3 regions of the Acidobacterium capsulatum ATCC 51196 genome follow, and region 3 is predicted to be linked to each of the others. Evidence: predicted binding sites of a transcription regulator. Region 3 holds the regulator's gene; each other region holds the start of a gene.

Region 1 (10,526 bases), 1.5 Mb from region 3:
CCCGGTGTGATGAACGTCACGGATGTGCCTCTTCCGTCCACGCCATACTGCGGCTGTCTCTGGCCACCGGAGGCTCCAATGCAGCCCGGGGTTCACACTCAAAGCCATAAGCCGCCGCACCAGGCCAGTCCGGATGAAGTCCGCTGCGATTACGCCACAGATATGCAGCGCGGCCTCCGCGCTGACGAGGCAGATCGCCGTCTCCTGCAATATGGTCCCAATGCGTTGCCGCACCCCGAGCCGCCTGCTATCTGGTTCCGTCTCCTCCGCCAATTGGCAGACGTACAGGTCTACCTCCTTCTGGCAGCCGCGGCCATTTCCTTGCTGGTCTGGAGCATCGGCCGGGAGTCAGCGCTCCCGCTCGAAGCAATCGCAATCCTCGCCATCGTTGTCCTCAATGTGCTCTTTGGCTTCCTGCAGGAAGAGCGCGCCGGCCGTGCCAGCATGGCTCTGCAACAAATGACTCCTCATGAGGCCTCCGTTCTCCGCGACGGCAAGCTCATGCGCATCGATGTGCGGCGGATTGTACCCGGAGATCTCCTGCTCATTCAGGAGGGCGACAAGATTGCCGCCGACGGAAGACTCATCGATGTGACAGCCCTCCAGACGCAGGAGGCCGCGCTCACCGGCGAGAGCCAGCCCATCCGGAAGAGTATCGTCACCCTGCCGCGAGCAACCGGCATAGCAGATCGCAGCAACATGATCTTTGCAGGAACCGTCGCCGCCTCTGGTCATGCTCGCGCCATCGTCACCGCAACCGGAGCGGCCACCGAGTTGGGACGCATCGGCGCCATGCTAAGCGCCACTCCTGACCAACTCACCCCTCTGCAGCAAGAGTTGAACGCGCTCGGCAAAAAACTTGGCGCAGCCGTCCTGATCATTGCCGCCGTGGTCGTCATAACCCTGCTGTCGCTGCAACACACTCTCAGCAGCACCATCATCCTGCGTGCCTTGCTCTTCGGCATCGCGCTCGCCGTGGCAGCTATTCCTGAGGGACTGGCAGCCGTCATTACGGTTGTCCTCGCGCTGGGAGTACGCCGCATGGCCAGGCGCGGAGCCATCGTACGCCATCTGAAAGCCGTCGAGACCCTGGGAGAGGCCACCGTGATCGCTTGCGACAAGACAGGCACCATGACCTCGAACACTATGCGCGTCACCTGCGCAGCCACGGCCTCCGGTCTCTCCGCACTTGTCTCCTCCCATGCGGGACCCTCCGTGTCATCAACGCATTCGTTCAAAGGTCCCTCCACGCCCTCGGCACAGTGCGAACTGACGCTGGCGCTGGCCGCGGCTGCGCTCACCAACAATGCCAGACTGCGCGAAACCAGCACAGGCCCTATCGCCGAGGGCGATCCCACAGAAGCCGCGCTTCTGCTCGCCGCATGCGAAGCCGGGCAGTACGTGAAAGATCTGATCGCAGCCTGTCCGCGCATTATGGAGTTCCCCTTCACCTCAGAACGCAAGCGCATGAGCACCCTCCATCATTGCCTCAATCATGCGCGGGAAGTCTTCGGCGCGCCTTCCGTGCTTCTGATCAAGGGTGCCGCCGATCTGCTGCTTGACCGGGCTACGCAAGAGGCCGTCGATGGGCATTGGCGTCCCCTGACCCCGGAGAGAAAGCAGACGTGGAGAACCATGCAGAACAACATGGCAGCGGATGCGCTGCGCACGCTCGGAGTCGCCATAAGGCCACTCCCCGCATTGCCCTCTGAAGGCTCAGACAATGCTGAGCAGTGGGAACGCGACCTGATCTTCGCTGGCATCCTCGGCATCAGCGACCCGCCCCGGCCCGGGGTGCGCGAGGCCGTCGCCATCGCCCGCGCCGCGGGCGTCAGAACCATCATGCTCACAGGCGACCACGCCGCCACCGCTCTCGCAGTTGCCCGCGCATTGGATATATCCAAGGATGAGCGAGTCATTACAGGCAGTCAGTTAAGCAGCATGAGCGATGAGGAATTGGGGCAGGTAGCCGTCCACACATCGGTCTTTGCTCGCGTCGATCCTGAGCACAAGCTGCGGCTCGTAAAGGCTCTGCGGCAAAACGGAGATATCGTCGCCATGACCGGCGACGGAGTAAACGACGCTCCCGCGCTCAAGGCTGCGGACATCGGCATTGCAATGGGAATCACCGGAACCGGAGTAGCCAAAGAGGCCGCGGATATGATTCTTGCCGACGACAACTTTGCAACTATTGTCGCCGCCATCACTGAAGGCAAAAGTATCTTCAAAAACATTCGCCGGTTTCTGCGCTACATTCTGGCGTGTAACGCCGGCGAGGTCCTCACCCTCTTTGCCGCGGTCTCGTTCTCATCCTTTGCAAATCGCGGCCAGGACGAGCTTGTTCTCCCATTGCTGGCCCTGCAGATCTTGTGGATTAACCTGATCACTGATGGAGCCCCGGCTCTCGCACTCGGCTTGGAAATTCCCCACTTACAGGGAATCAATATCTGCCCACCTCCTGTCCGAGCCAGAATTCCCTCTAAAACCAGAATCATCGATCGCGCCATGCTGGCCGACATTGGCATCGTCGCCCTCATCATTGCCGCAGGTACTCTTGGTCTCTTCTACGCAGTTGCAGGAAACCTGGAATTGCGCAGAACCATGGCGTTCACAACACTGATTCTCTTCCAGTTGTTCAACGCATTTGAAGCGCGCTCCAGCACGCAGAGCATACTTGCCGGGCTCTTTCGCAACCGCTGGCTCTGGGCCGCAACTGGCGCCATGCTGATACTGCAGGTCCTTCTGCTCCAGTGGCCCGCGGCAGGCCGCATCTTCGGAGTGGTCCCTCTTTCGCTCAGTCACTGGATAGAGTGCGCAGTGACGGCCAGCACGGTGGTCTGGGGCATGGAAGCAGTGAAATGGCTGCGGCGGATTCGATTCGCAAGGAAGGATCCAGTGCAACTCGGCGAAACAGCATCGCACTAGCGGGCGCCTTGCACTGGAATGTGTCCGATCATGGTGACGCCATGGAAGAACATCGCCCTGTTTCTTCTCACGCTAACCGTCCTTGTCCTCTGTGTTCTCGTATTGCGCGTGTTTCTCGCAGCTATCGTGGGGGCCCTTGTCTTAGCGGTTGCCACTCAACCGCTCCTCCGATGGCTGCGCAAAAGGCTGGCCAACGCCACCGCGGCCGCAAGCATAGCGCTATTCATCGTGGCAATCGGAATCATCCTGCCCGGAGCTTTACTGGCACGCATTCTTGGCCAGTATGCCGTGGCAATTGGAGCCGCTTTGAGCAATGGCGCCGTCGAAGCCGCGATTCGACAGGCCCTCAACCATCATCCGCAACTAGCCGCCCTGCTGCAGCATGGTTCCCGCTTTCTGACCTGGAACAATGCCGCAGAGCGGGCCGGAACTTTTCTATCTGCTCACGCCATCAATCTCCTGAGCAATTCCATCGCGGCCCTCACTCAGATCGTCGTCATGCTGTTCCTGTTGTTCTTTCTTTATCGCGACAGCAGGGCTGCGGTTCGCGCTCTCTACTCCGTACTCCCCATGCAGCAAAAGGAAGCGCTCATGCTTGTCACAAGCATGGAAGGCACGATACGCGCGACATTTCTAGGCCATCTCGCCGTCGCAGCCATCCAGGGGATAGTAGCTGGAATCGTCTTCGCGATCCTACGCGTGACAGGCGCGGCTCCGCTTGGAATGCTCACGGCCGTCGCTGCCATGGTTCCTTCTTTTGGCGCTTATGTGGTGTGGCTTCCCGTTGCCGTCTACCTTGGGCTGGCCGGCCGGCTGATCCCGGCAATTCTGCTGATTGTCATTGGCGCCTTGATAATCAGCACCCTCGACAATCTTCTTTACCCACTGCTGGTGGGCGCGCAACTGCGTCAGCATCCGGCCATCATTCTTCTTGCTCTGCTCGGAGGGATATGGATGTTCGGCATCGCTGGACTCGTGCTCGGGCCCGTATTATTCTCCGTCGCCATGGCATTGCTGCGCATCTGGCACGAGCGCAGTCAGGCGGGCGTAGAAGCTATTCCCGTGCAACCACAGCAGTGACCATCGCCACTTTCGAGGCGCTCTGACCAGGCAAAGGCTGCGTGTTCCCAGTGAGTCGCCATCAGCCCTCAGCTAACGGTGAGAATCGATCTTCTTCAACTCAGCCTGAAATGCATCGCGATGATGCGCTTCGTCGGCCGCGATCTCACGAAACAACTTAGCCGCCTTTGCATCTCCAGCCTTCGCTGCCTCCTCTGCAAATGACGGATACATCGTCTTCGCCTCATAGCTCTCTCCCGCGATCGCATCCCGCAGATTCTCTGCATTTGATCCCGCCAAGCCGGCCAGAGCCGCTTCTTCGGCAAAATGCTCGGTCCTCTCGGTTTTGGCGGCACGCGTAAATACATCCGCAAGCTCGGCATGGCCGCTCTTGCGTGCGGCCTCGGCATACAGCAGATACTTGGCGTGCGCATAGGCCTCGCCGTGCATCGCAGTGGAAAGATTCTTCAGCGTGGCGGCATGCAGATGTTCGTGGCTGCTGGCCGCCATCTGCCCCAACGCAAAAGAGGCAGCGGTAAGAGCGATAACAGCACTAAGCTTTTTCAGATTCATGGCTCCTCCAGCGGTGCATTCATGGCACCGTGCAGTTACCAGAAAGCATGAGCGCAATACATGCAGGCCAAATGTGACCGCAATCACCGTTGCGCCGGTGTCACATGCTCAATGACGAACTTGTCAGAAGATTTTTGGCGTCCCCGACGGGATTCGAACCCGTGTTACCGCCGTGAAAGGGCGGTGTCCTAGGCCACTGGACGACGGGGACGCATGAGGATTTCCAGAGTGGAATCCGCGCGAAAGGCAGCACTCTCAATCTATCAACCGCCTGCGGCCATGTCAAAGCGCGGGCGCTGGCTTTCCATATTCTTGCAACCGTTCCGCGCGCCGGTCGATCGCATCCACAAAGCCACCCAAAATCTCAAAGTGCTGTATGCTGCAATTCCATGCGCCGCTTTCGCTACCTTGACGAGCTCACCATCGGCTTTGTCGTCGTGCTGCTCATCTCTAATCTGGTCGGCCCAAAAATCTGCCGCGTCGGCCCGTTAAATGTCAGCGGCGCAGAGCTGCTCTTCCCCGTCACCTATATATTTGGTGACATCTTCACCGAGGTCTACGGCTACGCGGCGGCGCGCCGCGCCATCTGGAGCGGCTTTCTCGGCATGGCGTTGCTGTCGCTCATGGGTTGGGTCGCGGTGGCGCTGCCTCCGGCGCCGGGCTGGCACCAGCAGCATGCGTTTGCCATCGTCTTCGGCTTTGTCCCCCGCTTCGCCGCAGCCAGCCTCATCGCTTACTGGGCGGGCGAGTTCACCAACTCTTACACGCTGGCCAAACTCAAGCTGCTCACCCGCGGCCGCTGGCTCTGGACGCGCACCATAGGCTCCACCATCACCGGCCAGGCCGTCGATACGGCCATGGTGGTGCTGGTGGCCTTTGGATTCACCACCCCCTGGCCCACCGTGGCCCGCCTGATCGTGTCTTCTTATGTCGTGAAGGTGGTCTACGAGGTGCTGGCCACGCCGCTCACCTATCTGGTGGTGAGCTGGCTCAAGCGCGTGGAGCAGGTTGATGCCCTCGACACCGGTACAGACTTCAGCCCCTTTGCCCTGCGCCGCCGTGAAGCCGGAGCGCCCCTTATGGAAGAAGAGAGCGCCTGAGACGCCCGCGCACGCAACACCCAAGAGAGCGCGGCGCCACAGACGTTAAACAGTGAGCTTGCGGCCACGCAGCCGCTATGCGAGACTACGCTAAGCCACGCTTGCCCATGAGAGCAGGCGCTCCCACCCAGCCGGGATGGCGGAACTGGCAGACGCAGCGGACTCAAAATCCGCCGGCCCTTGCGGCCGTGGGGGTTCGACCCCCCCTCCCGGCACCACACTAAACCCATTTGAATCTATTATTTAGAGCAAGGGCAGCGCTTTTGCGCGAAAAGTGTACCCAAACTGTACCCAAAGTGTACCCAAGCTTCCACTCTCGGCATCAAACCGCCTGCAAATCAGCACAAATCAACGGGATAGGTCACAAGGGAAAATCAGCCGGGCAAAATAACTCGTCGAAGCAGACTGTACCCCCGCAGGGTCAATTTACTAGTGGCTCGTATGCTGCGATTCCTTGCCTCTTCAGGGCTGGGAAAATAACCGCTCTAAAAGAGCCAAATCTGCTTTTCACCATTTCTCGACGCAGTCACCAGTTGGCTCACAAGTGGTTCATCCTGATCCTGGCGCAGCAGATGGAGTGGCGGTCTGGGGTCCGGAGCCAGATACTTGCCGTAATCTCTGGGAGCAACAATCAGCGGTTCTCGGTCATGCACCGGCTGCATTGCGGGGCCTGCTTCGCCGGTAAGAATGGCAAACGTGGATTCCCATCGCCCGGTCTTTGGATTTTTCCACGGCGCCCAGAGACCGGCCATGCCGAAGGGGTGCCGGTTCTCGATTGCAAACTCATACTTTGGCTTCTTGCTGCGGGCGACCTTCTTCCATTCAAAGAAGCTGTCGGCCGGAACCAGACAGCGGCGTTCGAGGAACGACTCCTTCCAGAACTTTGAGTGGTCGATGCCTTCCGAGCGCGCGTTGAAGAGCAGGCGGTCCTGGAGTTTGAATCCCCAGCGCATCATTTCAAGAGTTCGCATACCGTCCTGCCCCTGCAGAACCACAGGCTGCACGGAGCCAGGCGCGATGTCATCTTCCGGCTCGAAAAAGACCTCTTCCAGCCCCATGCCGAGATCAAATGCCTCGGCAATGCGCTGCTTGTCCGAGCGGCGGCGATAGCGTCCACACATGGTGTGAAGTGTATCGGATCAAAGGAAAATATCAGGCCTGTTTTGAGGGGCTTGGCAGGCAGATGCACAAAAGGCAGTGCAGGGCTCCGTTGACAAGGGGGTAAGGCAAAGGGCGAATATTAGGCGAAGACATAGCCATGCCCACCGCCGCCCTTCTACGCCGCCAGATTGAGTCTGCCCTTGCAGAGAAAATTCCTGCTGCACTATCGCCGCAGCCCCGCATGGTGCATCCCAGCGCGGCGACAGGGATCGAAGCGCTCGATAAGTTGCTACACGGTGGATTGCCGGTCGGCGCGATCAGCGAAATCAGCGGGCCGGAGTGCTCCGGCAGAACAGCCATTGCCTTGTCCTTCCTGGCACGAATGACACAGAGCCACTTCTGCGCCTGGGTCGATGCGGGCGATGCGATGGACCCTGTTTCCGCAGCCTCCGTCGGGGTGGATCTGAACCGTCTGCTCTGGGTGCGTTGCGGAGTGCAAACGATTGCGCCCAGGGGCAGCACTGATTATCGCTTCGAGTTGCCGGCAAAGTATCTCCAGCCGGAACCCGTAGTGGCCCCCAAGGGCTTGCCAACAGGCAGCTTTGGGATGCATCCCCGCAGCGAGGTCAAAGGGATGCATGAGGCGGTCGGCAACCTGTTCTCACCGCGATGCGCGGAGCCACAGAAGCGTATGCCGCGAGAGAAGGAAGAGATCAGAGGAACCTCCATCCCGTCGCGCAGAAGTAACGCTGCTGCGACAAGCAAGTCGCGGCCATGGCCGCGCATCGAGCAGGCGCTGCGCGCAATGGACTTGATTTTGCAAACCGGCGGATTTCGCGCGGTAGTGCTGGACCTTGGCGGCTACGCGCCCGAATTCGTCACACGTATTCCTCTGGCCACGTGGTTTCGTTATCGCGCCGCTGCCGAGCGCACGCAGGCCAGCCTCGTACTGCTGACGCAAACATCCTGCGCAAAAAGCAGCGCGGAGCTATTGCTGCGCATGCATCCCCCACGGTTTGAGCAGCAGGAAGCCACAGTCTTCATCGGGATGCGCCCTTGCGCGGAGCTCCTTCGCCGGCGCTTCACAAAAGATGACTCGGCCGTCGTGCCACTGCTCAAACAACCGCAACGCGCCACCACCGCCACCTGGACGAATGGCGCGGCATGGGTTGGTCCGCGATGAGGATTGGGCCGCGATGAGCAATACGCACGAAATTTATGCCTGCCTCTACGTGCCCGAGTTTCCCGCACAGGCAGTGCTGCGCTTACGGCCGGACTTGCAAGACAGAGCCTGTGTGGTGATGGAAGGCACGGCGCCTGCCGAACAGGTCATCGCGTGCAATCGGCGCGCACGCCAGTTGGGCGTGGCATGCGGCATGACGCGGGTAGATGTGGAGCTATTCCCTCACATCACGCCCTTGGCGCGCTCGCACGCCATGGAAGACGCGACCGCGGCGGCAGTGCTCGAATGCGCCAGCAGCTTTTCTCCGCGCGTGGAAGTTTTGAGCACAGGCACAGCCCTGATCTGCGCACTCGATATCGCGGGCACGCAAACTCTCTTCGGACCTCCAGAAATATTGGCACGGAATCTTCATGAACGTCTTCGCACAATCGGCATGGAAGCACGCATCACGGCCAGCGCCAATCTGCATGCGGCGGTGTGCATGGCCAGAGGCATGCGCCCTGCAGATCGCGTGGCGATTCTTCCTCGCGGCAAAGAAGCCAGTCTCCTCGCACCTCTTCCTGTCGATGTGCTGGCTCTCTCCAGCGATCAGGCCGAAACGTTTGCACTGTGGGGCATTCGCACACTGGGCATGCTGGCCACACTGCCAAAGGAAGCTCTGGTGGCCCGCATGGGCCAGGCAGCAAAGCGGTTGCACGCACTGGCACGCGGCGAGTGGCCGCATCTGCTCCAGCCCATCCAGGCGCCATTCCAGTTGATCGAAAAAGTAGAGTTCGATGCACCCATCGATGCGCTGGAGTCCTTGCTGTTTGTGCTGAACACGATGCTCGATCAACTGATCGAACGCGCCCGCGCACGCATGCTGGTGCTCGCCACCGTAACAGTGACGCTTTCGCTGGAAGGCGGTGCCATGGCAACGAATACCGTGCGCCCGGCCCTGCCTACGAGTGACAAGCCGCTCTGGCTCAAGCTGCTGCAACTGGAACTCGAAGCTCATCCCCCCGAGGCATCCATGATTGGCATCACCATGCAGGCCGAGCCCGGCGTCAGCAGCAAAGTACAGATGGGCCTCTTCTCGCCACAGACTCCCGATGCCTCGCGGCTTGATGTCACACTCGCGCGGCTGCGCGCTCTGGTTGGAGAAGACCATGTAGGCCGCGCCATGATCGAAGATTCCCCTGCCCCTGATCGCTTCCACATGGAGCCATTTTCCGTTGCGCCCTCACCGGCCAAAACGCACGAGCCAGAACGAATCCTGCTGCCCCGGCTCACCCTGCGCCGCCTCCGTCCACCCGAACCGGCGCGCGTAACAGTACGGCAGTCGCAACCAGCAGAGATATTCTTTCGCGAACAAAAATACATCGTGGATCGCGTTTATGGCCCGTGGAAGATCGATGGCGAGTGGTGGACATCGACGCTCTGGGGCGAGGAGCAATGGGACGTAGTGCTGCGCTCCATGAGCGGAGGTCTGCTCTGCGCCTGCCTGGTGCGGGACTGCATGCAAAATCATTGGCACATGGCGGCGCTCTATGACTGAGCGTTATGTCGAGCTGCATGCCGCCAGCGCCTTCAGCTTTCTTGAAGGCGGATCAAACCCCGAGAGCCTGACGGAGCGTGCCGCCGCGCTCCAGATGCCCGCGATGGCATTGCTCGACCGGAATGGCCTCTATGGCGCCGCGCGTTTCCACACTAGCGCCCAGCGTCACGGCGTGCAGGCAAACATCGGCGCTGAAGTGGCTGTGCCCGAGTTCGGCGCACGGCTCACTCCGCCTGCATGGCTGCCGCATCTGTGGCCAACAGAGCCGGTGCGCCTGCCACTGCTGTGCGCCACTCGCAAGGGCTATCAGAATCTTTGCCAGCTCATTTCCCGTTACAAGTTGCGCGAGCCAAGCAAGCAGGAAGGTGCGGCTCGCGTGAACGAGTTGGAACAATTCGCTGAAGGATTGATCTGCCTGACAGGCGGCAGCGAAGGCCCGCTCGCCGCGGCGCTGATGCAGGGCGGAGAAGCCGCAGGCCAAAAGCTGCTGCATCGCCTCACAGCCATCTTCGGCCACCAGCATGTTTATGTGGAACTGCAGCGGCATCATGATCGCGAGCAGGAGTGGCGCAATCAGGCTGCCCTCCGAATCGCGCATAAGCTGCGTCTTCCCATGGTCGCGACAAATGGTGTTCGTTACGCGAGCGAGCGTGACCGCGAGGTTCTGGACCTGTTCACCGCGATCCGTCATCACACCCCGTTGGACCGGGCCGGGCATCTGCTCTCTGCGAATTCCCTCCGCCATCTGCGGTCCGCAAGAGAGATGGCAGCGCTCTTCCGTGACATTCCAGCGGCGATTGAGAACACGATCGAGTTATCCTCTCGGCTTGCATTTCAATTGAGCGATCTCGGTTACGAATTCCCTCGTTATCCTGTCCCTGCCGGCGACTGCATGGACAGTTTTCTGCGCAAGCGCGTCCAGGAGGGAGTAGCGCTCCGTTACAACTCACGGCATAATCACGATCTGCTGGCCCGCGTGCACAAGCAGGTGGAGCGTGAGCTTTCTCTCATTGCCAGGCTCGGCTTTGCCGGCTACTTTCTCATCGTC
Region 2 (10,526 bases), 1.9 Mb from region 3:
GAGCAGCGCCTGCGTCTTGAGCAGCGCGCAGCAGCGCTTGGTGTCGAGCGCGATGGGGTTGGTTCCGGCGGCGATGGCGGGCTCATTGCGCCACACCAGCAGCTCCGCGCCAATGGATTTGGCCATGTTGTCGCGGAACTCAAGCATCTCGGCAAACTTGAAGCCGGTGTCAATGTGCAGCAGCGGAAACGGAATGGGCCCGGGATAGAAGGCTTTTTCCGCCAGCCGCAGCATCACCGAGGAGTCTTTGCCGATGGAGTACAGCATGACGGGCCGCTCGAACTCCGAGGCCACTTCCCTGAGGATGTGGATGCTCTCGGCTTCGAGCAGCCGCAGATGGCTGAGACGCGCCGCGCGGTCAGAGCCGTGAGAGAGAGTTTGAGAAGAGGCAGATTGCTCGGTGGCCAGCATAGAACCTCAAAATAGTCGCCGTGCGACGGTGCTGAGAGAAGAATCCGGGTAGGGCAGATTCTTCAGAAAAATGTGGTTCAGCAAACTTTGGGTGTGACAAGCAGGAAGGGCTGCGCGCAGTCAACAACAACAGCACATGCACGCACGGACGAAGCCGCGACACGCGCAACAGGCGTGGCAACAACAGCAGCGAAGGTGGGAAGTGCTCTTCATCCGTGATTGTTGATGAGGGTAACAGAGGCCGCCCGGCCGAACAACCCTATTTCTCTTTTTCAAAGCGCAGCGAGGCGGAATTGATGCAATAGCGCAGGCCCGTCGGGCGGGGTCCGTCAGGGAAAACGTGCCCCAGGTGGCCGCCGCAGCGCGCGCAGGTGACCTCAATGCGGCGCATGCCGTGGCTGTTGTCCTCATGCGCTTCGACGGCGGCATTTTCGGCCGGATTCCAGAAACTCGGCCATCCGCTGCCGGACTCAAACTTGGTGTCGCTCTTGAACAGCAGCGCTCCGCAGGCGGCGCAGTGATAGGCTCCGCTGTCGTGATTGCGGTAGAGCGCGCCGGTGAATGCAGGCTCCGTGCCCTTTTGCCGCAGGATGTAGTACTGCTCCGGGGTCAGCTCTTCGCGCCACTCGGCGTCGCTCTTCTGAATCTTGTCCATGATGTTCTCCTTCTCTCTTGAGATTTAGAATGCGCGCCAACGGTTACAGTTTTGCAATCACTTCGATTTCCACCAGCGCATCCTTGGGCAGCGCCGCCACGGCCACCGTGGACCGCGCCGGAGCCACCTCGCCCTCGGGCGCAAAATAGCGGGCATAGATCGCGTTCATGGCAGCGAAGTCGCTCATCTGCTTGAGGAAGACGGTGGTTTTCACCACCTGCTGCATGCCGGCGCCGGCCGCGGCCAGCACGGCCTTGAGGTTTTCGCAGACGCGCACGGTCTGCTCCTCGATGCCGCCCGAGGACATTGCGCCGGTCTGGGGATCGAGCGCCACCTGCCCGGATGTGTAGAGAAAATCGCCCACGCGCACGGCCTGCGAATAAGGCCCAATTGCCTCTGGAGCACCTTTGGTTGCCACTGCCTGCTTGCTCATGGGTTTGATTGTGCCGCGACCGCCCCGGGCAGAGCAAACCGGAGCCTGCGGCGGCCACGCCCAGAAATTGCGCCGGGAAGCCGGGCGGCCCTGCTCACCCCGGGCGGGCAGCAACGTCTTGCTAAGATAATGGCAGGCCAATGATTACCGTATTCCAGCGTTCTCATGCACGCACTGTTGCGGCACTCGCCTTCTCTGTTCTCCTTTCCGCCAGCGCATTGGCCCAGACGTCGCAAGCGCCCGCGCAGCAGCAGAAGCCAGAGCCGCAGCCTCTTCAGCCGGTCCAGCAGCAGCCGGGCTCGTCGCCTGCTCACCCCACCTTCACGCTGACCACCAACGTCAACGAAGTGGACCTGGTCTTCACCGTCACGGACAGCCACGGCAACTTTGTGAAGAACCTGAAGGAGAGCGACTTCGCGCTGCTCGATGACCACCGCGCACCGGCCGCCGTCTACAGCTTCACGCAGCAGACGCAGTTGCCGCTGCGGCTCGGCATTCTGGTGGATACCAGCACGTCGATTCGCGAACGCTTTCAGTTTGAGCAGCAGGCGGTGACCAACTTTCTGCTGCAGGTGCTGCGCCCCAAGACCGACGAGGCCTTTGTCGAGGGCTTTGATGAAGCGCCGAACTTCATCCTGAACTGGTCCAATAATCTCGACACGCTCTCCTCGGCCATTCAGGATCTGCACCCGGGCGGCGGCACCGCGCTCTATGACGCGGTGTACAGCGCCTGCCGCGACAAGCTGCTGAATGCGGCCAGCGGACCGATCTATGTGCGCCGCGCCATCATCCTGGTCTCAGACGGCGACGACAATCAGAGCCACGCCTACCTGACCGACGCCATCAAGGAATGCCAGCGCGCGCAGACTGCAATCTACGCCGTCAGCACCGACACTGATCCAACGCCGGACCCCGGCGACGACATTCTGCGCAAGATGGCCGAAGAGACCGGCGGACGCGCCTTCTTTCCGCGCGTGATCACCAACCTGCCCGCCAGCTTCAATTCTGTGGAAGACGAACTGCGCAGCCAGTATGCGCTGGTCTACAAACCGGCAGACTTCAAGGCGAATGGGCAGTTCCGCTCGATCTACCTCTATTGCCTGGAACACAAGTACAAGGTCCACGCGATGAAGGGCTACTTCACGCCCAAGCTGGAGTAGGCTTTCAAGCCTGCTCCGTCTCGAGCATCTTAATAAGCGCAGCCTCGTCGATCACCGGAACGCCGAGGCTGTTTGCTTTTTCGAGCTTCGATCCGGCATCGGCGCCGGCCACGACGTAGTTCGTCTTTTTGCTCACTGAGCCGGAGACGTGCCCGCCCGCATTTTCGATCTTTCCCTTGGCTTCATCGCGGCTCAAGCCCGGCAGCGTGCCGGTGAGCACAAAGGTCAGCCCTGCGAGCTGGCTGGTCTTTTTGCGCTTTTCGCCGGTGAAGCGCAGGCCCGCCTCGCGCAGCCGCTCCACCAGATCGCGGTTGCGCGGCTCATCAAAGAACTCGCGAATGGCCTCGGAGACGCGCGGGCCCACGTCATTCACGCGCTCCAGCTCTTCGCGCGAAGCCTGCATGAGCGCATCCATGGAGCCGTACTCCTCGGCCAGTGCCTGTGCCGTGCGCTCGCCCACAAAGCGAATGCCGAGGCCAAAGAGCACACGGTCGAGCGGAGCCTGACGCGACTTGTCAATCTCACCCAGCAGCGCGGTGGCGGACTTTTTGCCCATGCGCTCGAGGCTGACAAGCTGCTCCTCTGTGAGCGAGTAGATGTCTGAAACCGTCTTGACCAGGCCGCGCCCCAGCAACTGCATCACAATGGCCTCGCCCATGCCCTCAATGTTCATGACGCCGCGCGAGGCAAAGTGCAGCAGGCTCTCGCGCAGACGCGCCGGGCAATCGGTGTTGACGCAGCGGTAGTCCGCCTCGCCGGGCGTGCGCACCACTTCACTGCCGCAGGCCGGGCAGGCGTGCGGAAAGTGAAAGTGCTTTGTGCCGCGCGGATGTTCGGCGTCATCGACGACTTCGACGACTTTAGGAATCACGTCGCCACCGCGCTCGATGCGCACAAAATCGCCGATGCGGAGCCCCAGCCGCTCAATTTCATCGGCGTTGTGCAGCGTGGCGCGCGTGACGGTGGTGCCGCCCACCTGCACGGGAGCCAGCCAGGCCACGGGCGTGAGCTTGCCGGTGCGGCCCACCTGCACTTGAATGTCCTCAACCTGCGTGACCCCGGAGCGAGCGGCAAACTTGTAGGCCACGGCCCAGCGAGGCGCGCGGCCCGTATAGCCCAGCCGCCGCTGCAGCACCGCGGAGTTCACCTTGACCACCACGCCATCAATCTCATAGCCGAGGCGGCTGCGATGCTCCTCGGCGCGATTCACAAACTCGACCACCGTCTCAATGCTTTTGGCCGCGTGGCGGTGCTGGTTGACGCGAAAGCCCAGTGTGGCCAGCGCGTCGAGCGCCTCTTCCTGCTCACCGAAGGCGTCTTCGCCTTTCTCAGTGAGCGCAAAGTAGGCGTAGAAGTCGAGCCGCCGTTGCGCGACGATATTCGGCTCAAGCGTGCGAATGGTGCCGGCCGCCGCATTGCGCGGATTCGCGGCCGGCGCAAGCCCCTGCGCCTCGCGCTCTTCGTTCAGCTTTTCAAAGGCCGTAAAGGGCATGACCACTTCGCCGCGCACCTCAAAGTTTGCGGGCATTTTGGCCTGCTGCAACTTGCCGTCTGCAATCGAAAGCGGCACTGAGCGAATGGTGCGCACGTTGGTCGTGACGTCTTCGCCGATTTCTCCGTCGCCGCGCGTGAGCCCGCGCGCCAGTTGTCCGTCGCGGTAGTGCAGCGCCATCGAGAGGCCGTCGAGCTTGTATTCGCAGACGTACTCGATCTCCGCATTCTGCCCGGCCTGCTCGCGCACGCGGCGCTCCCAGTCGCGCAGTTCCTCTTCGCTGTTGACATTGTCGAGCGAGAGCATCGGGCGCGAGTGCGCCACCTTGGCAAAGCCCTCTTTGGGCTTGCCGCCGACGCGCTGCGTGGGCGAGTCGGGCGTGATCAGCTCAGGGTGCTCCGCCTCAAGGCGCTGCAGCTTGCGCATCAGCTCGTCGAAAGCGAGATCGTCGATCTCCGGCTGATCCTGCACGTAGTAGAGGTACTCGTGATGGCGAATGCTTTCGCGCAGCGACTCAATCTGTTGCGCGGCAGAGGCGTGGCTCATGCTCAAAATTGTACCGAGTCCCTGGAGCCTGTTCTAAGCCAGGATTTTCGCAATCGCCGTCCCCATGGGCGAACCCAGGCCGGTGCATGGGTCCCATCCGGGAGCCGCGGCATAGGCCCCGTTGCTGCCCTGCGTGATGTCATGAAATGCCGATGGATTCTGGTAAAGCGCCGCATTCACAAAGCCGGCCGCCTCGCCCTTCTGCTGATTCACGAGCGCAATCAGCGCGGCCCACAGCGGAGCCACCGCGCTGGTGCCGCCCACGACCTGCGGCTGGCCGTCCACGAGCACGTTATAGCCGGACTCGGGCGAGGCATCGCCGGCCACATCGGGCACGCCGCGCATGCTGCCGCCGGGCACATTCGCGCCCGTCTGCCAGGCGGGCAGGGGGAAAAGCGCACTCACTCCGCCGCCCGTTGCGCCGCCGCCGCTTGCGAGATCGTCCCACACCGACTCCTGCGGAACGCCGTTATTCACCGCCGCCAGATAGGTGCCGCCGCAGGCCAGCACGTAGGGGCTGGAGGCCGGAAAATCCACGTGGTTCTGGCCATCCTGCACGCCGTCGGTCGAGCCGTTATCGCCGGAGGCCACCGTGATGGTGACGCCGAGTGCCGCAGCCGACTCGCAGGCGTTGTTGAGCGATTGCGCGGCGGCCTGCGGCCATGAAGACTCCGGCCCTCCCCAACTGATGGAGAGCACCGAAGGCTTGTTGGCCGTGTCATGCACGGCGGTGGTGATGGCATCCACAAAGCCCTGCTCCGTGTTTGGCGCAAAGTAGACGGCCAGCTTCGCACCGGGAGCAATCGAGCCGGCCACCTGAATGTCGAGTGCCACTTCGCCATCGGCCCCGTTCGGATTGCCGGGAGCGTTCACCGCTCCATCGACAGAGACCGCGACCACGGTGGGCGGCTGGATGCCGAGGCCGCTGAAGTACTGCTGAATGTCGCTGGTCTCATAGCCGCCGCCCAGCTCCAGAATGCCGATGGTTTCGCCGGAGCCGTCAACGCCCGTGGGAAAGCTGTAAAGGCTCGCAACCTGCGGCGGATTAAAGCTCACTGCTCCGGTGGCGGCTGCGGATCGTTTGCGCACCCGAAAGTGAGGCTTCGCAATGGGCCGCGCGTCGAGCCCCAGCACCGACTCAATGATGCGCGCATGCGCGGCCGGCACGGTGATGGCCCCGGTGAAGGAGTGGTAGCGCTGCTGCGTCTCTGAGTCCTCATAGTCGTGCAGCGTCACGCCAAAGGCCTGCTGCATCTGCCGGGCTGTGCCGCGCAGCACGACGGTGCGGCGGGCCAGGCTCGAGGCGTGATGGTCCACCGCCAGGCCGTGCCCGGCGGCAAACTTCGCGATTGTGGCAAAGTCTTTTTCGCTGGCCCCGTAGCGGCGCTCAAACTCTCGGTGGGTGAGTTTTTTGCCTTCGAGATCGGCCAGCACCAGCGGCTTTTTGCGGCGCACCAGCACCGAGACGGTCATGGTCCGGTCCGGCTCCACGGCCGCAAGGGCGCGGGCATTTTCAGGCGCGGGGCGCTCACTCAACGGCAAGGCCGAACGGCGGGATGCGATGGGGGACATGGCAGCACCTCAGGATTTCTGTCCATAAGATGCGGCCATGCGGCCTGTCGTCATCGGGAGATGCGGAGGTTGAGCCTCAAGGCACGTTACAAAGGAATATTGCCGTGCTTCCTGGCCGGATTTTTCTCGCGCTTGCCGTCGAGCATTTCGAGCGCCGCAATCAGCCGCCGCCGTGTCTCGCGCGGAGGAATCACGGCATCCACATAGCCGCGCTCGGCAGCGACATAAGGATTGGCAAACTGCTCGCGAAACTCCTCGACCTTCTCCGAACGAATCGCGGCCAGCACCTCGGCCTTGCGCTCTTCGCTCAGCGAGCCGCCCTCGCGCTCCGCGGTCTCTTTAAGCACCTTTTCAAACTCGCGGCCATAGACCACGTTCACTGCGCCTTCGGGGCCCATGACGGCAATCTCCGCCGTGGGCCACGCCAGGTTGATGTCGGTGCGAAGGTGCTTCGAGCTCATGACGCAGTACGCGCCGCCATAAGCCTTGCGCGTGATGACGGTCATCTTGGGCACCGTCGCCTCGGCAAAGGCATAGAGCAGCTTTGCGCCGTGGCGAATGATGCCGCCGTACTCCTGATCGACGCCGGGCAAAAAGCCCGGCACATCTTCAAGCGTGAGCAGCGGAATGTTGAAGGCATCGCAGAAGCGTACGAAGCGCGCGCCCTTGACGCTGGCATTGATGTCAAGCACGCCGGCCAGCACCGCCGGCTGGTTGGCCACAATGCCGATGGAGCGCCCATTCAAGCGCGCAAAGCCCACCACGATGTTCGGCGCATAATGCTCCTGCACCTCAAAGAAGTAGCCGTCATCCACCAGCCGGTGGATCACGTCTTTGATGTCGTAGGGCTGCGTCGATTCCGACGGCACCAGCGTGTCGAGATCGCGGTCGGCGCGGTCAATGGGATCGCTGCACGGGCGGCGCGGCGGGTCATCGAGATTGTTCGACGGGATAAAGCTGAACAGCTCGCGCACCATGGCCAGGCACTCGCGGTCATCATGCGCCATGAAGTGCGCGACGCCCGAGACCTCGTTGTGCGTGGTGGCGCCGCCCAGCTTCTCTTTGGTGACCTCTTCGTGCGTGACCGTTTTGATGACGTCTGGCCCGGTCACAAACATGTAGCTGGTCTTGTCGACCATCAGCGTGAAGTCAGTGATGGCGGGCGAATACACCGCGCCACCCGCACAGGGGCCCAGAATGGCCGAGATTTGCGGCACCACGCCGCTGGCCAGCGTGTTGCGCAGAAAGATATCGGCATACCCGGCCAGCGAGACCACGCCTTCCTGAATGCGCGCGCCGCCTGAGTCATTGAGGCCGATCACCGGCGCGCCTACGCGCATGGCCATGTCCATCAGCTTGACGATCTTGGCGGCGTTCGACTCAGAGAGCGAGCCGCCGAAGACGGTGAAGTCCTGCGCAAAAACGAAGACCACGCGGCCATCGATGCGGCCATAGCCGGTGACGAAGCCATCGCCGGGGATGCGCTTCTCTCCCATGCCGAAGTCGGTGCAGCGGTGCTCCACCAGCTTGTCTGTCTCTTCAAAGGTGCCTTCATCCAGCAGCAGCTCGATGCGTTCCCGGGCCGAAAGCTTGCCCTCTTTGTGCTGCCGCTCGCGGCGTTCGGCTCCGCCGCCCTCTTCTGCCAGACGATTGCGGCGCTCCAGTTCGGCCACCGCGTGTTCATGCTTGTTCATCGCAACGGATTATAGAAGAGCGAGGCAGAGCTCTGCCGCGCGCCAGGTACCTGCACGGATGCGCGACGAAAACAAAAAAGGTCAGGCGAAAACGCGGAGCGGGTTCGCGGGGGAGGCGAACCGGATCGGGGGACGGGCAAAACCCTTATGAGGTATGGCGATGAAAGAGATCGTCCTTCTCTTTGCAAGGACCGCAGCTACAGCCCAGCGAGCAGCCGACGAGCAGTCCCACACCCACGGTGACCAGAATCGCCGGGATCAGACCCTCCCAGTGACTCAGCCGGTACAGCACTTCGTGCATATGCAGGAACCACATGTTGTGTTAACTCCACTCTGTTAGACACGCAATCGCTGTGCCAAGTTTTCCTTCCATGCAATAAATCGGCGGAAAATCTCACGGCCATGATCGCACTCGTGCATCCGGCATGCAATGCTTTTTCGTAAATAAAAATCTGGCCAAAATTTGAAAAAACCGGGAAAAACCGCCGATACTGCCGCGGCCGGCGTGACACAATAGGGAAGAAAAGGCGAATCATCGCCGCGATGCCGCTCCCACCCCTCCAATCCGGCGCTTCTCCCACGGCCACGGCCGCCGCCGAGCCGCGCCTGCAGTGGCTCTTTCTCGATCTCAACTCCTACTTCGCCTCGGTGGAGCAGCAATTGCGCCCGGAGCTGCGCAACCGGCCCATCGCCGTGGTGCCGGTGAAGGCTGAAACCACCTGTGCCATCGCCGCCAGTTATGAGGCCAAGGCCTACGGTGTGCGCACCGGCACACAGGTGGCCGAGGCGCGGCGGCTCTGCCCCGGCATTGTGTTTGTCGAGGCCCGCCATGAGGCTTATGTGGACTACCACAAGCGCATCGTCGAAGCCGTGGAACAGTGCGTGCCTGTGGCCGCCGTCTGCAGCATCGATGAGATGGCCTGCCGTCTGCTCGGCCGCGAACAGCCGCTGCGCCACGCGCTCGATCTCGCGCGCGAAGTGAAGGGCTCCATTCGCCGCCGCGTGGGCGAGACACTGCGCTGCTCGGTGGGGCTGGCACCGAACCGGTATCTCTCCAAGGTCGCCTCGGATATGGACAAGCCCGATGGCCTGGTGGCGCTGACCCCGGACATTCTCGACACCGCGCTGCGCCGCCTGGTACCGCGCGATCTGCCCGGCGTGGGCGCGCGCATGGAGAAGCGCCTGCACGAGGCCGGCATTCACACCATGGACGAGCTGCTGGCCCTGGACCGCGACGGCATGCGCCGCGCCTGGGGCAGCGTGAACGGCGAAAAGCTCTGGCACTGGCTGCGCGGCGAAGACTTCCATGACGCCGAGCTGGAGCACAACAAGTCCATCAGCCAGAGCCATGTGCTGCCGCCCGAGCTGCGCAGCGTGGAAGGCGCGTATGCCGTCGCGCACAAGCTGCTGCACAAGGCCGCCATGCGCCTGCGCACCGCCCGGCTCTGGACGACACACGTCTCGCTCACCCTGAAATTTGCCGTGCCCAAAAGCGAGGCGCACCGGAAGCATTACTCCGGCATTCCTCAGCTTGGCTGGGCGCAGGGCACCACGGTGATCGAGTGCCAGGATAACCAGACGCTCGTAGAGGCGCTGCGCAAACTGTGGGAGCTGCGCCCCACGGGACCGGCGCATCAGAAGCCCTTCTTTGTGGGCGTGTGGCTCGGCAACCTGGTGCCGGACCATCTGCACACGCTGAGCCTCTTCTCTTCGCTCGAAACCGAGGCGCGCCGCACCAGCCTGACCACCACCATCGACCGTGTGAATCTCAAATATGGTCTGGATACACTGGCCCCGGCGAGCATGCTGCTGGCCAAGGCGGCCGCGCCCACGCGCATTGCGTTCACCAATATTCCTGACCTGTTTTAGTCACTGCAGCGAAATAAGAATGCTACGGATGAGATAACTTCTTTCTGCTCAGACTTATGCTCATCGCCTTGCCCAAGGCAACCTTTTTCGCCAGTGTTTATCGGCCTTTCCGTAAACATCCTTTCCATCGAAACGTGCCATCGTACTGGCTACGACAATTCTCCCGGGTACCGATTCGCACGGTGCGAACGCACTCCCGGGAAGAAGGATGGGACCTATGAACAAAGATCAAGTCAGCGGCAAAATCGATCAGGTGACCGGCAAAGTGAAAGAGACCGCCGGAGAAGCCGTGGATAACCAACGCCTCGCCAACGAAGGCCGCGCCGATCAGGTGAAGGGCAACGTCAAGGAAGCCTGGGGCAACACCAAGGAAGCCGCGCGCAACATCACGGACGCCAACCGCAAGGTCTCCTGATTCCAGCCACATTGCAGGCAGGCCCGCCGCAACCGGCCTGCCTGCCCTGATGGCACAAAGCCCGGGCGGAGCCGATTTTCAGGCTCTGCGCGGGCTTTCGCATTTTCTCTCCACACTTCTCCCCTGCGGCCATCCCGTACACTGAGCGGGTGTCCTACCGCGGCCGCATTGCGCCATCGCCCACCGGCTACCTGCACGTAGGCCACGCGCGCACCTTTTACACCGCCTTTGAGCGCTGCCGTGCGCGCGGCGGTACGCTGGTGCTGCGCGATGAAGATC
Region 3 (10,526 bases):
CCCGAGATTACGCTGCTGTTGGAGCCGGGACGCTTCCTGGTCGCGCAGGCCGGTGCGCTGGTGACGCGCGTGCTGTATCGCAAGCAGAATGGCGCGAAGCATTTCGTGATTGTGGACGCTGCGATGAATGACCTGATTCGCCCGGCGCTCTACCAGGCGCATCACGAGGTGGTGCCAGTGTTGCCGCGGCGTGGCGCGAGGTCGATGGTGGCCGACATTGTGGGCCCGGTCTGCGAAACCGGCGACTTTTTTGCGCGCGACCGGGCGATGGCAGCGGTCCGCGAGGGCGAGCTCTTGGCAATTCTGGATGCGGGAGCCTATGGTATGTCACTGAGTTCCAATTACAACTCGCGTGTGCGCCCTGCAGAAGTGCTGGTGAGCGGCAAGCGCGCGCGGTTGATTCGCAGGCGCGAGACGATCAACGATTTGCTGGCGCCGGAAAAATTCTGAGGTCGGAGGAGTGCAGTGCTGAGCAGCAAAGTGCGGATAGCAGTGGGCTGTGGATTGATGGCGGCGATGGCGTGGGCGGGTGCCCCTTTGGCGCATGCCTCCAATGAGCTGGTGGTGAAGACAGAGAGCGGCAAGGTGCGCGGCGAGTGGAGCAGCGACCACATGGTGCGCAAGTTTCTTGGCATTCCGTATGCGCAGCCGCCGGTGGGCAAGCTGCGCTGGCACGCTCCGCTTCCGGCGAAGCACTGGCATGGCGTGCGCGATGCTGTAGCCTTTGGCCCGCACTGCACGCAGCCGGCGCTGTATGCCGACATGGTCTTTCGCGATCCCGGCAACAGTGAAGACTGCCTGTCGCTGAACGTGTGGGCGCCGCCCGCGAAGAAGCACGACAAGTTGCCGGTGATGGTGTGGATTTATGGCGGCGGATATATCACGGGCGGCACCTCGGAGCCGCGTCAGGATGGGACGAATCTCGCGCACAAAGGCGTGATTCTCGTCTCGATGAACTACCGCCTGGGCATCTTCGGCTTCTTTGCCGGCTCGGGTCTCGCCAAGGAGTCTCCGCACCACGCAGCCGGCAATTATGGCCTGATGGACCAGAGCCTCGCGTTGCACTGGGTGCATGACAACATTGCCAAGTTTGGCGGCGACCCGAACAACGTAACGATTTTTGGCGAGTCGGCGGGATCGATGTCCGTGAGCACACAGATGGCGGCTCCATCATCGCAGGGCATGTTTGCGCGTGCTGCTGGCGAAAGCGGCGGTGCGTTTGGAAATCTGACCTATCCCTCACTGGCCTCTGCCGAAAAGAAGGACGATGCCTTTATGCGGAAGGCATTCGGCACCGATGACATTGCCAAGCTGCGCAAAGTGAGCGCCGATGCTCTGCTCAAGGCAGAGGTAAATCCCGCATATGGCCGCGTCGGCTTCATGCCCGATATCGATGGCTGGTATCTGCCCCAGACCGTACCGGCGATTTTTGCCGAGGGCAAGCAGGCGCATGTTCCTCTGCTGGCAGGCTGGAACCGTGACGAGGGCAGCTTCAGCATGCTTGGGCATCCGCCGACCACGCTGGATTCCTTCGAAGCCTTTGCGCACAAAGCATTCGAGACGAACGCGGACGCCTTCCTGAAGGCTTATGCCGCCAGCAACGACCAGGAAGCGGCGCGCGCCCGGCTTGATTTTGCGGGTGACAACTTCATCGCTTACAGCACATGGGCCTGGATTGAAGGACAGGTGAAGACGGGCGATGCGCCGGTCTACCGCTATTACTTCGCGCTTGGCTCGCCGGGCGATATGGTGCATCCGGCCTCGCTGGGCGCCTTTCATTCCGATGACATCGAGTATGTCTTCGGCAACCTTGATTCGCGTCGTGGAGCGCACTGGCGTCCCGAGGACTACGCACTCTCCAATCAGATGCAGAACTACTGGACGGATTTTGCCAAGACGGGCGACCCCAATGGCTCGGGCCTGCCGCAGTGGCCGAAGTATGACGCGGCGGATAACTGGCAGGTGATGCACCTTGAGCCCGATGCTCATGCGGAACCGGCGCAACACCGGGACCGGTACGAGTTTCTGGAGAAGGTGTGGGGCAATCATCCCCGGTCAAATCAGTAGATCAAATCAGGAACCGTTGCACGCACAGAATGAAAAGCCCCGCGGACTCTCGCGGGGCTTTTCGTTTGCGCTTCACTCACGACTGCAACTGCGTGAGCAACTGTGCGCGATGAGGAGCTAGCACTTCGCGCAAGGGGCCTCGAGCTGTGATTTGTCCGGCGTCGAGCAGGAGCGCTTGCGCGGGCAGGTTCCAGATTTCCGCGAGATCATGCGACACATAGAGCAGCGGGATGCCGCTGCGCTGCAGGCAGGCCACGATGGGTAGCTTGGCGGCGGCGTCGAGCGCGGCCAGCGGTTCATCGAGCAGCAGCAGGCGCGGGCGCGGGGCGAGCGCGCGGGCGATGGCGATGCGCTGTTTCTCTCCGCCGGAAAGCTGCGGCGGCTTGCGGTCGCGCAGGGCCTGGGCATCGACGAGCGCCAGCATTTCGTCGATGCGCTGCTCGCGTTCGGCGCGGTTGAGATGCCGGATGCCAAAGGCGATATTCTGTGCCACCGTGCGATGCGGAAAGAGTGCGGCCCGCTGCGGCAGATAGCCGATGCCGCGTTGTCCTGCCGAGACATGGAGGCGTTGCTGCGTGTCGAGAAGCGTGCGTCCTTCGAGCGTGATGCGTCCCTCGCCCTCATGGTCGAGCCCGGCGATGAGGCGCAGCAGCGTACTCTTGCCCGCGGCGGAGGGTCCGAAGAGAACCGTCAACGGCGCGGTGAGTTCGAGAGCCACCTGCAACCGGAAATGAGGGAAGCGGCGGCTCAGGCGGGCCGTGAGCAGAGGCTCAGGCATAGGAGGGCCTCGGCCGCGAACCGCGCCAGTAGACGGCGAGCAGCGCCAGCGTGGCCATCGCCAGCAGCACGAGCGAGGTGTGGTTGGCTTGCGTGTAGGCGAAGTCCTGCACCTGATCGTAGATGGCAATGGAGAGCGTGCGCGTCGCGCCGGGAATGTCGCCGCCGATCATGAGCACCACGCCAAATTCGCCAACGGTATGCGCGAAGACAAGTGTCACCGCCGTGAGTACAGAACGTCGCGAGAGCGGCAGCAGCAATTCGCGCAGAATGCGCAGGCGGCCGACGCCCAGCAGCGTGGCCTGCTCGGTGAGCGCGGGGTCGACGGCCTGAAAGCCGGCCACCAAAGGCTGCACGGCGAAGGGCAGGCTGTAGAGAACCGAGCCGATCACGAGCCCCGAAAAGGTAAATGCCAGCGGATGCCCGGCCAGATGGGCAAGCATCCGCCCGAAAGCTGTGCGTGGGCCAAGCAGCACGAGCAGATAAAAGCCGAGCACCGTGGGCGGCAGCAGCAGCGGCAAGGCGCACAGCGCTTCCACTAATGCGCGGAGACGCGAAGACGTCGAGACGATCCAGAATGCGATGGCTGTGCCGAGCACGAGCAGAATGGCTGTGGTGACCGCGGCCAGACGCAGGGTGACCCAGAGCGCGGGCAGATCGAGCCACGGAGTGGAGGAAGCAGCGGTCATGCTTGCGGCGGGTCCAGCCCGGCGCGGGCCAGTTGGGCGCGCGTGGAGGGTTCGGCGAGGAAGTGCAGAAACTGCTGCGCGGCCCGGGCGTGGGCTGCCCCCTGGATGGCGACCGCGCCCTGAATGAGAGGCGCGTAGTCCTGTTGCGGGACGCGCACAAAGTGGCCGGCGGCTCGCAGGCGCGGCGTCAAAGCTGAGGTGAGCGAGACGAAGCCGGCCTGCGCATTGCCTGAGGCTGCGTATTGCGCGGCCTGCGCGATATTTTCCGCGACGACCAGTTTGCCTTTCACCGCAGCCAGCAGGCCGGTATGGACGAGCGTCTCCTGTGCCGCTCGTCCGTAGGGCGCATGCAGCGGATTTGCGATGGCGATGGTGCGAACAGCAGAGGATCTGAGAGTGGCCAGCGAAAGCTTTGCCAGTCCTGAGTCGTTGCGCGTCCAGAGCACGAGTGTGCCCCGCGCGTAGGGCGTGGGATGAGCCGTGAGCCCGCGGCCACCGTCAATGACGCGTTGCGGAAAAGCCATATCCGCGGCGAGAAATAGATCAAAGGGCGCGCCGTTGAGAATCTGCGTGGCGAGCACGGCGGAGGATTTGTAGGAGGTCTCGACCTCGATGCCGGTCTGTTTCTGAAACTGTTCGAGAAGCGGCGGCAGCACCGGTTCCAGGTCCGCAGCCGCGGCCAGGCGCAGCGTGCGCGGCGGTTGCGCTTGCGCCAGGCCCTGCAGCGAGAGCAGGGTTGCGCAAAAAAGAATGCTCAGCAGAACGCGACGCCATTTCTCAGACACGCAGCACCATGACCTCAGTGGATTTGATGAGCGCGGCAACGGTTTCTCCCACCTTGAGCTGCATTTCGCGCGCGGCATCGGCAGTGATGATGGAGTTGATGATCTGGCCGCCGATGGAGAGCTTGACCTGCGCGAGCAGGCCATCGATTTTGAGTTCGACAATGCGGCCCACGAGCTGATTGCGTCCGCTCAGGGTGCGCATCATCTCGCGCTTTGGGGTTTCGGGGCGCTTGGCCTTGTGCAGCAGAGAGTCGAGCTCCGATTCTGGAATGCGGTAGTGGCCACCGGGCGTTTTCACGGCTTTGATCTTGCCCCGGTAGATCCACTGCTTCATCGTGGGATAGGAGATTCCCAAACGCAGGGCGGCTTCGCGTGGTGAGAGAACGGCGGCCATAGCTATACGAATTTATACGCTATTCCTTCGATGTTTAGAGCGGTTTTGCCTTGGGGAATAAAAGCGTACAGATGTTAGCCTGAAGATTCAACCCATACAACCGAATGGATGAGATGACCCGAGAGCTTACAACAGAAGCCGAATGGATGCGTGCAGCCCACCAACTGCGTTGCACAGGATGCGGGCAGGTAACGCCGCCGGAAGAGATTGCGGGCGACTTTCGTTGCGCTGCCTGCGGAGAGCTGTTCGCCGTGGAGTATCCGGGCTGGGCTGGAGCAGCGCCGCCGAATCCCGGCGCACTGCGCTGGCTGTGGAAGGAACGGCGCAGCTCACTCGCCGCCGCCGACCAGAGCGGCGTCTGGCGCTTTCGCGAGCTGCTGCCGATTGTTCAGGAGCACGAGATTGTCACGCTGCGCGAGGGCAATACGCCTCTCTACCATCTGACGCAGAATGCCGAACGGCTTGCGCTGCCGGAACTCTATGCCAAGCATCAGGGCATGAATCCAACCGCGTCGTTCAAAGACACGGGCATGACGGCGGCTCTGAGCGTGGCCAAGGCGCGCGGCTTTCGCTGGGTGGCCTGCGCCTCCACCGGCAACACTTCGGCGGCGATGGCGGCTTACGCGGCGCGCGCGGGCATGCGCAGCCTGGTGCTGGTGCCCGATGGCAAGATCGCATGGAGCAAGTTGGCGCAGTCGATGGATTACGGCGCGCTGACGCTCCAACTGAAAACCGATTTTGACGGATGTGTCGCGGTGCTGCGTGAGGTGGTGCGGCGCGCTCCGGTGTATCTGCTGAATTCGGTCAATCCTTACCGCGTGGAAGGGCAGAAGACGCCGGCGATGGAAATCGTGGAGGCTCTGGACTGGCAGGCGCCGGAGCATGTGATTGTGCCGGGCGGCAACCTGGCGAATATCTCGGCGCTGGGCAAGGGCTTTGCAGAGATGCATGCGCTGGGGCTGCTGCCCGTGCTGCCGAAGCTGTCCGTGATTCAGGCCGAGGGCGCGAATCCGCTGGTGCGCACCATGCATGAGTTCTCTGGAGAAAAGCTGGAGCCGGTGGAGGCGCAAACGCGCGCCACGGCGATCCGGATAGGAAACCCCGCCTCATGGAAAAAGGCGGTAGCTGTGCTGCGGGCCACGGGCGGTACGGTGGAGCAGGTTTCGGAAGCCGAAATTGCTCTGGCCAAGGCGCGGCTGGGCGCGGAAGGCATCGGCTGCGAGCCGGCTTCCGCGGTGACGCTGGCGGGCCTTGAAAAGATGCTCATCGCGGGCAAGGTGCAGCGGGGCGAACGCGTCGTGCTGCTGCTGACCGGGCACACGCTCAAGGATGCCGATTACACGATTGCTTATCATCGCGGCGAACTGCTGCGCGCTGACGAAGTAGCCGGGCCAGAGCAGGCTGCGCTGGCGCAGGCCATTCGAGACTCGCGCCGGGATGCTGTGGCCTGCGAGGCCAATGTGGACGCGGTGCTGCGGCTGCTGCATGCGCGCGACGGAGGGACGGCATGAGTGCGACCGCAAGCGCAGGCCCGCTGCGGCTACGCGTTCCTGCGACATCGGCCAATCTTGGGCCGGGTTTTGACACGCTGGCGCTGGCGCTGGCGATGTATCTGGAGATCGAAGCGGAAACTGCGGAGCGGGATGGCATTGAAGCCACCGGCCGCAATGCGGACTTGTGCGGCGAGGTCGATGGCAACCTGATTCTGGCCACTTATCGCACGCTCATGGAGCGGGAAGGCCGCACACCGTTGCCGTTGCAGATGCGGATGAAGAACGGCATTCCGCTGGGCATGGGCTGCGGCTCTTCGGCTGCGGCGCGCGTGGCCGGCGTGGCGCTGGCGGCTCACTTTGGAACGATGGGCTGGAGCCGGACGCGCATCTTCGAAGAGGCCGCAAGGCTCGAAGGGCATCCCGACAACGCAGCCTCCTGCGTGCTGGGCGGCTTCACGGTAAGTGGCGAGACTGCGGAGAAGTTTGTGGCCTCGCGCATCGCACCCTCTGAAGAATGGTGCGCGGTGATGGCCATTCCGCCGGAACCGCTGGCGACGAGCGCCTCCCGTGGAGTGCTTCCGCTCGAGTACACGCGGGCCGACGCGGTGCGCAATCTGCAGTGTGTGGCGCTGCTGACGGCGGGGTTTGCTCAAGGGGATGAGGCGCTGGTGCGCGCGGGCATGCGCGACTGGCTGCATCAGCCTTACCGGGCCAGAGTGTGTCCGCTGCTGCCCCTGCTGCTGCCGCTGGCGGAGCATCCTTTGGTGATGGGCGTGGCGCTGAGCGGCGCGGGACCGTCTGTGCTGCTGATGTGCCAAAAAAAATTCGCCGACGAGGTGTGCGGCATGGTGCGCCAGCGTGCCGGGGAATCCACCGAGATTGCGATAACAGGATTGGATTCAGATGGATGCGAGGCGTCGAGTTACGAGATACCACTCTGGTAATCAAACGTTTCATGACCAATGATTTCTTTACTCGCACGCCCAAGCTCACTATGTTTGGTTCGTGGGCAGTTCTGGGGGAGGGCTGCTCTAGCGCCCGTGACTTCACTTCGTGGAGTCCGGGCGCTTTGTATTTTCCGGCCAGGTTCTGACCGGAGTGGCCCCGGCTTCCGGGTTGCGACCTTTTGCGATAGGAATCATCTATTGATTTAGACTGCAGGGAGAAAATGATTTTCCCCCTGCGTGACAGGAAGAAGGAGAGACATGGCGGGAGCTGGAGTGATTGAAGTCAACGACGCAACCTTCGAGCAGGAGGTGCTGCAGTCCGAACAGCCCGTTCTGGTAGATTTCTGGGCCGGATGGTGCGGTCCCTGCAAGGCACTGGCGCCGACCGTCGATGAAGTGGCCGCGCAGTACGCGGGCAAGCTGAAGGTCGCGAAGATGGATGTGGACCGCAACGCGTCCACCCCGATGCGCTATGGCATTCGCGGCATTCCCGCGCTGCTGATCTTCAAGGGCGGCAAGGTCGCCGATCAGATTGTGGGTTACGTGCCCAAGGACGTGATCGATCGCAGCCTCACCAAAGTGCTGGCATAAGCCGGAACAAGTGAACGAGTTCAAATAAGGCCCGGAGAGCATATGCTTCCGGGCCTTACTTGCGTCTGAAATCGAGCTTAGTATTTGCGCAGCATGCCGAGAACGCGGCCCTGAATGGCGACCTGCGCCGCCGGCACAATGATGGGGTTCATCTCGGCGTTGGAGGGCTGCAGGCGCACCATCGAGCCTTCGAGATAAAACCGCTTCAGCGTCGTTTCCGCGCCTCGCACCAGCGCGACGATGATCTCTCCCTGCCGGGCGGTATTGGTTCTTTCCACCAGCACATAGTCGCCATCCACGATGTGCTCATCGCGCATGGATTCGCCGTGTACCTGCAGAGCGAAGACCTCGCGATTCCCGATGATGTCTCCGAGCGAGATGCTTTCTGCATTCTCGGCGGCTTCCACCGGACGGCCGGCGGCAATGCGGCCCATGAGCGGCAGGCGGTCCACGGAGCGGCCGCGGCTGCGGGGCGGCAGCACATCGAGCGAGCGGCTGCGATTGTGCGCCCGCGCCAGCAGCCCTTTGTTCTGCAGGTTGGTGATGTGCTTGTGGACGGTGGCGAGTGACTTCAGGTTGAGTCCGCGGGCAATCTCCTCAAACGAGGGCGAATAGCCATTGCGCTGCACAAAGCCGGTGATGAAGTCGAGAACCTCTTTTTGACGCTTGGTCACAGCCATGGCAGCAGTATAGCGAACAAAAACCGAACAGGAAGCGAAATCTTTTCTGAAGGCTTTGAGTTGTACCTGAAAAGCCACTGCGGGAGAGCAGCGGCGGCATTTCCATTTTGGGAAGCGCCTGCAGGTGCAGTTTCAAACTGGGGCACGAGGTTAGATTCTGCGCGGGAATTGCTTGAGTGCAGGAGAAGAGTGAGCGAACGTAAGCCTGTCGGACGAAGACAGGAGAGCGGACTTGCAAGTACTGCTGGTGGATGACGACGGAGCGCTGACGCGGTTTCTGGAGCGCGGTCTGGCCGAGGAAGGATATACGGTGACGTCGGCGGCCGATGGCGAGGCGGCGCTGGAGCTGCTCGAAGCAATGCTGCCCGACCTGGTGGTGCTCGATCTGAACCTGCCCCGGCGGGATGGAACCGAGGTGCTGGCGGCCTTGCGGGCACGGCACGCGGAGGTTCCGGTGCTGGTGCTGACCGGGCGCAGCGAGGTGGCCTCGCGAGTGCGCTGTCTGGACCTGGGCGCGGACGATTGCCTGCTGAAGCCTTTTTCGCTGGCCGAGTTGAAGGCGCGCTGCCGGGCGCTCTTGCGCAGGCGCGGAGGGACAGCGCACCTGGTGCTGCGCCATGAAGATCTCGAAGTCAACCGCGTGGAGCACACGGTACAGCGGGGAGGACGCGAGGTTGCGTTGACCCGCACCGAATATGCGCTGCTCGAATGCCTGATGCTGCATCGGGGCCGGCCTGTTTCGCGGGCGCGGCTGCTTGAGGAGGTCTGGCACGAGAGCGCGGAGAATGGCACCAACATCGTGGATGTCTATGTGAATTATCTGCGGCGCAAGCTGGGTGACGAAGGACCGGCGCCACTGATCCAGACGGTGCGCGGGTTGGGCTATGCCGTGGGCATGCCGGTGGCGCGGCGCGAGACGTTCTGGACCCATGCATAAGCAGTTTCCTGCACCGGGGGCGGGCCGGGAGAGCCCTCGTCCGGTGGAAATCACTGACAGGCAAGAGTGGAACCGAAGGTAAGGAGAGCAGAGATGGCAGCAGGCAGCGCGGCAATGGGTACGGGGAACGGCCATGCAGGAATGCTGGCGGCATGGAACGGCGGGCGTTCCGGTCAGGATGTTCAGCAGATGCCTCGAACACCGCAGCCACGGACAGCGGTGTTGGCCAGCGCCGATCTCTCGTTTCGGACGCGAGTGCGCGAGGCGCTGACCGGCTTGCGCTGGGAGGTGCAGGAGGCGCAGGGCGGCGCGGAGGCGCTGGCTTATCTGGAAGCTCGTCCCTGCGAAGCCATGATTGTAGACACCTGGCTGCCGGATCTGGAGATCCAGGAGTTTCTCGCCGAATGCGAAAAGCGTCATCCGCAGACTGATTTGATTGCGGTCGATGATCCGGGGCCGGAGAGGGGCCCGGAGAGAACGCAGGCGCGCAGCCCCCGCCGCAACGAAGTCCTGCTGGCGCTGCGGCGCGGGCAGGACGCGGACCACGAGCCCCAGGGGGATGGCGCGAGCTGGAACGGCATGCCGGAGATGACGCCGGTGCATGACCGGACGGTAGTGCGCGAGGAGATCTTTGTACGAGGCACGGCGGTGGTGGAGGCTACGCGGCCCGGAGCGGAGCCGGGTCCCGGCACTGTGCGGTTGCCCGAGTTGATCGGCGAGGCGCCTGCGATGCTGGAGGTCAGCCGGCGTATCCGCCTGGTGGCGCCCCGGGCGGCGACGGTTCTGGTGCAGGGTCCGACGGGTTCGGGCAAAGAGCTGGTGGCGCGGGCCATTCACCGTCTGAGTCCGCGGGCCAATCGCCGTCTGGTGGCGCTCAATTGCGCGGCCATTCCGGACACGCTGCTCGAGGCCGAGCTCTTCGGCCACACGCGGGGCGCATTCACCGGTGCGGTGCAGGGCCGCATCGGCCGCATTGAGGCCGCCGATGGAGGCACACTCTTTCTGGATGAGATCGGCGAAATGCCGCTGGCGCTGCAGGCCAAGCTGCTGCGCTTTCTGGAGACCGGCGAGGTGCAGCGTATCGGCGACAACGATCCGATCCGGGTGGACGTTCGCATTGTCGCGGCGACGCATCGTTCGCTGGCGGAGATGGTCAAGGCCGGGAG

What was found. Region 3 encodes LexA, which represses DNA repair genes until DNA is damaged. Its sites were predicted from a motif close to CANTTCGCTTTTTATTCGC; they were not measured.
Region 1: ACP_RS07265 (ATPase domain-containing protein) is a predicted target of LexA. The motif match lies at 6,891-6,909, and genes of this name have one in related genera.
Region 2: ACP_RS08685 (Y-family DNA polymerase) is a predicted target of LexA. The motif match lies at 8,480-8,498, and genes of this name have one in related genera.

Annotation. Positions count from the first base shown of each region.
Region 1 is NC_012483.1:1,791,207-1,801,732, forward strand. It holds gene ACP_RS07230 (cation-translocating P-type ATPase) at 79-2,925, shown strand; gene ACP_RS07235 (AI-2E family transporter) at 2,956-4,005, shown strand; gene ACP_RS07240 (rubrerythrin family protein) at 4,078-4,557, opposite strand; tRNA gene ACP_RS07245 (tRNA-Glu) at 4,693-4,768, opposite strand; gene ACP_RS07250 (queuosine precursor transporter) at 4,947-5,657, shown strand; tRNA gene ACP_RS07255 (tRNA-Leu) at 5,788-5,875, shown strand; gene ACP_RS07260 (SOS response-associated peptidase) at 6,143-6,778, opposite strand; gene ACP_RS07265 (ATPase domain-containing protein) at 6,916-7,941, shown strand; gene ACP_RS07270 (DNA polymerase Y family protein) at 7,955-9,478, shown strand; gene ACP_RS07275 (DNA polymerase III subunit alpha) at 9,471-10,526, shown strand, end outside.
Region 2 is NC_012483.1:2,140,358-2,150,883, forward strand. It holds gene cysD (sulfate adenylyltransferase subunit CysD) at 1-411, opposite strand, end outside; gene msrB (peptide-methionine (R)-S-oxide reductase MsrB) at 671-1,066, opposite strand; gene ACP_RS08660 (RidA family protein) at 1,110-1,499, opposite strand; gene ACP_RS08665 (VWA domain-containing protein) at 1,640-2,659, shown strand; gene ligA (NAD-dependent DNA ligase LigA) at 2,664-4,697, opposite strand; gene ACP_RS08675 (S53 family peptidase) at 4,731-6,269, opposite strand; gene ACP_RS08680 (acyl-CoA carboxylase subunit beta) at 6,356-7,963, opposite strand; gene ACP_RS18310 (hypothetical protein) at 8,109-8,279, opposite strand; gene ACP_RS08685 (Y-family DNA polymerase) at 8,507-9,832, shown strand; gene ACP_RS08690 (CsbD family protein) at 10,050-10,247, shown strand; gene gluQRS (tRNA glutamyl-Q(34) synthetase GluQRS) at 10,397-10,526, shown strand, end outside.
Region 3 is NC_012483.1:276,367-286,892, forward strand. It holds gene lysA (diaminopimelate decarboxylase) at 1-450, shown strand, start outside; gene ACP_RS01100 (carboxylesterase/lipase family protein) at 466-2,067, shown strand; gene ACP_RS01105 (ATP-binding cassette domain-containing protein) at 2,144-2,845, opposite strand; gene modB (molybdate ABC transporter permease subunit) at 2,838-3,533, opposite strand; gene modA (molybdate ABC transporter substrate-binding protein) at 3,530-4,318, opposite strand; gene ACP_RS01120 (helix-turn-helix transcriptional regulator) at 4,311-4,712, opposite strand; gene thrC (threonine synthase) at 4,859-6,223, shown strand; gene thrB (homoserine kinase) at 6,220-7,149, shown strand; gene trxA (thioredoxin) at 7,411-7,743, shown strand; gene lexA (transcriptional repressor LexA) at 7,821-8,423, opposite strand; gene ACP_RS01145 (response regulator transcription factor) at 8,656-9,360, shown strand; gene ACP_RS01150 (sigma-54 dependent transcriptional regulator) at 9,454-10,526, shown strand, end outside.